2 linked regions of the Starkeya sp. ORNL1 genome follow. The protein of the gene in region 2 binds, or shares a complex with, the protein of the main gene of each other region. Links are inferred from orthologs where the notes say so. Each region holds a gene or a part of one and is shown on either strand. Other genes may lie near its edges. The genes, in order: rpmB and rplL.

Region 1 (2,987 bases), 3.8 Mb from region 2 along the record:
GATCCGCGCATTGATGTCGGACGGCCGCGTGCGTGTCGGTCACCTCGAATATCGTGGCGGCCTTGTCCTCGCTGCCGACAACAAGGATTTCGGCGGCATTTCGGGACTCACCATCGATGCCAGAGGCGAGAATTTCCTCGCGCTGACCGATCGCGGCCACTGGTTGCGCGGCCGCATCGTCAGCAACGGCGATGCGCCGACCGGGCTCGCGGACGTCGTCATCGCGCCGATTCTGGGCTCGGACGGGCGCCCTCTCGCCGACCAGAGCCGCGGCGACACCGAGTCGCTGGCGAGGACGCCCGACGGCTACGCGATTGGCATCGAGCGCAAGCAGGAGATCTGGAGCTTCAAGGGTGACGACCCGCTTGATGTCAAAGGCCAGCGCATCGCCTCGGGCGGACCGCTGGCCAAGCTCGGCTACAATGAAGGCATCGAGGCGCTGGCCTGGCTGCCGGGCAAGGTCGGCGCCGCGAAGGGCGGCGTACTTGTCGCGGTCGCCGAGAAAAGCCCGAGCAACGAGAATGCGCTGCCCGGCTATATCGTCACCGGCGGCAAGCTGGCGCCCTTCACCATCGTCCGCCATCCGGATTTCGACGCCACCGATATCGCGCTGGCGCCGGACGGATCCGTCTATCTGCTGGAGCGTCGCTTCACCTGGGCGACCGGCGTCGGCATGCGGGTGCGCCGTTTCCCGGCGAGCGACATCAAGCCGGGCGCGAAGATCGACGGCGAGATCATCTTCACCGCCGACCGCACCGCGCAGATCGACAATATGGAAGCGCTCGCCATCCACGTGAACGCGGCCGGCGAGACCATCCTCACCGTGATCTCGGACGACAATTTCTCCAGCATCCAGCGCACGCTGCTGCTGCGCTTCGCCGTGGTTGGAGCGGAGAACTGAGAAGGGTCAGCGAGCGGCGGAAGCCGGTGCGTTCCAGGGCTTGAGCCAGCCCATCAGCGCGCCATAGGGCACCAGCGCGACCAGCGCGCAGCCGAGCTTCACCAGGAAATCGAAGAAGGCGAGGCCGACCCAGAGCGGTACGGTAACGGTGCCGAAATAGGTCGCCGGCCCCGACATGAAGGCGTCGCCGGCAAAGGCCAGCGAGAAGAAGATGGCGGTGTCGAGCGCCGAGCCGAGCACGCTGCCGGCCAGCGGCGCCTGCCACCAGTCCATGCGCCGCAACCGGTTGAACACGGTGATGTCGAGCAACTGGCCGACCAGGAAGGCGGTGCCAGAGGCCAGCGCGATGCGCGGCGTCGCCAGCCAGATCGACAGCAGCACCGCCAGCGCGAAGCCGACATAGACCACGCGCCGCGTCACCGCCGGGCCGAAGCGGCGATTGGTCAGGTCATTGACCAGGAAGGCGAGCGGATAGCTGAAGGCGCCATAGGTCAGCACTTCCTCGAGGCCGAGGAAGCCGACCGGATATTGCACCAGCACGTTCGAGGCCGCGACCACGCCGATCATGGCGGCGATGGGCAGCGCAAGCTGCGAGGGCGAGACCTCGGTGCCGGCGATCTTCATGGAAAGAGCCTTTGGGCTGAGCCTGCTTGAGGCTCAGGCAGCAGCGATCACGCTGCGGCCTGGGCCTTCTCGACCGCGCGCTTCAGCTCGGCAGCCTTCGGCGACAGCTCGTCGATGTGGGCCTTGACGAGGAAGGCGTCGAGGCCGCCGCGATGATCGACGGTCTTCAGCGCATTGGCGCTGACGCGCAGCTTCACCGAGCGCTTCAGCACATCGCTGGCGAGCGTGACGTTCACCAGGTTCGGCAGAAAGCGGCGGCGGGTCTTGCGGTTCGAATGGCTCACGCGATTGCCGGTCAGAACTGCCTTCCCGGTAAGTTCACACCGACGGGACATCGTGGACTTCCTTATACTTTAACAGCCGAGGCACCGGAGGCCACGCATGGCGGCCCCTTCCCAGCACCGGCGGCACTGATCCAGAGAGTGCGCTCGTATAAGGAAGCCCCTTTGCCGCGTCAAGACCGGCGCTGACCGATACGGTGCAGAAACGGGGGGTCACAGTTCCGCCGCCTTCCGCCGCCAGCAAATCCCGTTACAGTATTCTATCGGCCTTTTGCCGATCGCATGGATTCGGTTCTTCACGATGCTTCGGCTTGGTTTGACGGCGGGTGGGCTGGTTGCCGGGGCGATTCTCGCTTCCAGTCCGACCTATGCCGACGGCCGGCTTGAAGCACGCTACCGGATGTCGATCGCCGGGCTGGAGCTCGGCCGCGCCTCCTTCCTGCTCGAGATCGGCGGCAAGGGCTACACCGCCTCCGGCAGCGCCCGCGTCACCGGGGTGATGCAGGCAGTGTCCTCCGGCAAGGGGTCGGCCGGCTCGCGCGGCACCGTCGAGCGCGGCGCACTGTCGCCGCAGAGCTTCGCCATGGATGCGGAGAGCGACAAGAAGGCGGAAGCGATCCGCCTCGTGCTCACCGCCAATGCCGTCAAGAACGTGGTGGTGCAGCCGCCGACCACGCCCGCCAAGGACCGGGTGCCGGTCTCCGACGACGACAAGAAGGGCGTGCTCGATCCGATGACCGCGGCGCTGATCCTGGTGCCCGGCACCGCGGATCCGCTCTCCCCTGCCGCGTGCGATCGCACCCTCTCTATCTTCGATGGTCGCCAGCGCTATGACCTCACTTTGTCCTACGTGCGCACCGACAAGGTGAAGGCCGAGAAGGGCTATGACGGACCGGCCGTGGTGTGCCGCGTCGCCTACCGGCCGGTTTCCGGCCACCGGCCGAGCCGCGCCGGCGTGAAGTACATGATGGAGAACAAGGACGTCTATGTCTGGCTGGCGCCGGTGGCGGGCACCCGCGTGCTGGTGCCGTTCAAGGTCTCGGTCGCCACCATGATCGGCACGGCGGAGATGGAAGCGCTGAGCTTCGTCTCCGAGCCGACCGGCGCGCAGCCGGCCTCGGCGTCGGGGAAGAAGCCGCAGCCTTAGAGATCCATTCCACAGGTCGTCATCCCGGCCGGAG
Region 2 (3,083 bases):
CCGACATTGATGTGGTCGATGTCGAGTACCGGCACCTCGTCATAGCCAAGCTCGACGAGCTGCTTCAGCATCTTCTCGGTGATCTCGTCACCGGCCTCGACATAGATCTCACCCGAGGTCGGGTTGACCAGATCCTCGGCGATGTACTGGCCGACCATCTCGTCGTCCGAGATCTTCAGGGCCTTGAGGCCCTTCTCGGCGAGCTGGCGCGCCTGGCGGACGGTCACCTTCTTGCCGGCCTCGACCACGACTTCGCCGGTGTCGGCGTCGATCAGGTCGGCGACCGCCTTGTAGCCCTTCATGCGCTTGGGATCGAACGGCATGCGCCAGCCGTCCTTCGCGCGGGAGAAGGTGATGGTGTTGTAGAAGGTGTTGAGGATCTCCTCGCCGTCCAGCCCGAGCGCGAACAGCAGCGATGTCGTCGGGATCTTGCGACGGCGGTCGATGCGCGCATAGACGATGTCCTTGGCGTCGAACTCGATGTCGAGCCAGGAACCGCGATACGGGATGATGCGGGCGGCGAACAGCAGCTTGCCGCTGGAGTGCGTCTTGCCCTTGTCGTGATCGAAGAACACGCCCGGCGAGCGGTGCATCTGGGAGACGATGACGCGCTCGGTGCCGTTGACGATGAAGGTACCGTTCATCGTCATCAGCGGGATGTCGCCCATATAGACATCCTGCTCCTTGATGTCCTTGACGGACTTGGCGCCGGTATCCGGGTCGACATCGAACACGATGAGACGCAGCGTCACCTTGAGCGGAGCCGCGAATGTCATGCCGCGCTGGCGGCACTCGTCGACGTCATATTTTGGCGGCTCGAATTCGTAGCGTACGAATTCCAGCATGGCCGCGCCCGAAAAGTCGGAAATCGGGAATACGGACTTGAAAACCGCCTGAATGCCGTCGTCGTCGCGCCCGCCCTTCGGCTCCTGGATCTGCAGGAACTGGTCATAGGATGCCTTCTGAACCTCGATGAGGTTCGGCATCTCAGCCACTTCCTGGATCTTGCCGAAGAACTTGCGGACCCGCTTACGACCGGTGAACGTCTGCGCCATGTCGCTCCTCGCTCCGTCCGAGTATCCGTCCGCGCGTTCCATGCCCCGCCGCTGGGCCATGGAACCGCATGATTGCGAGAGTGCCGAAACACCGAAGGGCGCCTTGCCAGCGCCCATGCTCCGACCATCTGCGCACCTGACGGCTCGCCGGGCGATCCCGTCTGAGATCGCCGGGAGAGCCGTCACGCTCTCGTCGCGCTTCCGAAAGGCGGAAGCGCGGGGCCGCCGGCGAACCGGCGACCCCGAAATTCATGAGCTCACTTAAGCTCGACCTTGGCGCCGGCCTTTTCGATCTGCGCCTTGATCTTCTCGGCTTCTTCCTTGGACACGCCTTCCTTGACGGCCTTGGGGGCCGCTTCGACGAGGTCCTTGGCTTCCTTGAGGCCGAGGCCCGTGATGGCACGGACTTCCTTGATGACCTCGATCTTCTTGTCGCCGGCGGCGGCAAGGACGACGGTGAACTCGGTCTGCTCTTCCACCGGAGCGGCGGCGGCAGCACCCGGAGCGGCGGCGACGGCCACGGCGGCCGCAGCGGAGACGCCCCACTTCTCTTCGAGGAGCTTCGCGAGCTCGGCAGCCTCGAGGACGGTCAGGTTGGAAAGCTCGTCGACGAGCTTCGACAGATCAGCCATTTTATCTAAGTCCTTGGATTTCGGTTCGAACCAGATTTTACCGGGAAAGCCTCACGCGGCTTCGTTCTCGCGGCCGTAAGCCCCGAACACGCGGGCGAGCTTCGCCGCCGGCGCGTTGACGACCTGTGCGATCTTGGTAGCCGGGGCGTTGATGAGCCCAATCAGCTTGGCGCGCAGTTCGTCCAGAGACGGCATCGTGGCCAGGGCCTTGACACCGTCGGGGTTGAGGGCGGTCTTGCCGAATGCCCCGCCAAGGATGACGAACTTGTCATTGGTCTTGGCGAAGTCGACGGCAACCTTCGGCGCCGCAACAGGATCGCTCGAATAAGCGATGATGGTCGGGCCCTTCAGCAGGGAGCCGACATGTGCGACGTCCGATCCTTCGAGAGCGATCTTCGCGAGGCGGTTCTTAGCCACTTTCACGGTCGCGCCGCTCGCCTTCATCTGCTGACGCAGCTTGGACATCTGAGCGACGGTGATACCGGAATAGTGGGCCACGACGACAACCGAAGTGCTCTTGAACACTTCGGAAAGCGACGCGACGAGCTCTTCTTTTTGCGCTCGATCCACTTCTCTTGCTCTCCGGTGGCGGATTGGGAGGATCCCGCTCCGCCGGTTTGCGCCTTGCCGGCCCATCTTCGAGAAGACGGGTCGACGCTTAGTTCCTGTCCCCCTGGGACCCGGAAATTCCGGCCAAGGCGCTGGTTCGAGCCGAAACCCAACGACCGGCAAGCCGGGCATCACGTCTCGGTCGTACCCCGTCTATGCAGGCCCCGGATTGGGATTACGCCGGGCTTTTGAGGGCGCGGCACCTGCAGTCTCGGACAGGACTTAGAGCGTGTTCCCCTTCCGTCCTTGGACATCGCGGAACATGCTCTAGGCCGGCAGGGCGAGCCCCACCGGCCCCTTCGTCCGGGTTAATGGACGAAAGTCTGAAATTTCTTCGATATCGCCCCGAACGAGTCCGGAGCGAAACCTGCCATATAGAGGGTCGAAGTGGATTTGTCACCCCCGATAGCATCAGGGGCTTGACATTTCCACATAGCGGCGATCACGCCACCGCGACCTCGATCAGGCGCCGGCACCCGCGGTGAGCACCGTGGCCGGCTCGACCTTCACGCCCGGGCCCATGGTCGAGGACACCGCGATGCGCTGGACATAGGTGCCCTTGGCGCCGGTCGGCTTGGCGCGGACCACCGCGTCGGCGAAGGCGCGGATGTTCTGGGCCAGCTTGTCGACCGGGAACGAGGCCTTGCCGATGCCGGCGTGGATGATGCCGGCCTTCTCGACGCGGAACTCGACGGCGCCGCCCTTGGCAGCTTCCACCGCGCCCTTCACGTCCATGGTCACGGTGCCGACCTTCGGGTTCGGCATCAGGCCGCGCGGGCCGAGCACC

Evidence for each region.
Region 1: rplL (region 2) and rpmB share a complex: the UniProt entries of both Escherichia coli proteins name them as parts of the 50S ribosomal subunit. The link is inferred for Starkeya sp. ORNL1 from one-to-one orthologs.

Annotation. Positions count from the first base shown.
Region 1 is NZ_CP048834.1:4,771,609-4,774,595, reverse strand. What follows is about bases 217-2,887. They hold rpmB (50S ribosomal protein L28), read right to left. Parts: upstream 1,861-2,887; coding sequence 1,573-1,860; downstream 217-1,572. Other genes in these bases: G3545_RS22560 (DUF3108 domain-containing protein), read left to right, coding at 2,108-2,887; G3545_RS22570 (queuosine precursor transporter), read right to left, coding at 908-1,468; G3545_RS22575 (esterase-like activity of phytase family protein), read left to right, coding at 217-901. Also shown: more of G3545_RS22575, read left to right, coding at 1-216; more of G3545_RS22560, read left to right, coding at 2,888-2,953.
Region 2 is NZ_CP048834.1:975,602-978,684, forward strand. What follows is about bases 1-2,767. They hold rplL (50S ribosomal protein L7/L12), read right to left. Parts: upstream 1,688-2,767; coding sequence 1,313-1,687; downstream 1-1,312. Other genes in these bases: rpoB (DNA-directed RNA polymerase subunit beta), read right to left, coding at 1-1,055; rplJ (50S ribosomal protein L10), read right to left, coding at 1,739-2,257; rplA (50S ribosomal protein L1), read right to left, coding at 2,759-2,767. In the rest of the region: more of rplA, read right to left, coding at 2,768-3,083. UniProt on the Escherichia coli protein: The binding site for several of the GTPase factors involved in protein synthesis (IF-2, EF-Tu, EF-G and RF3). Is thus essential for accurate translation.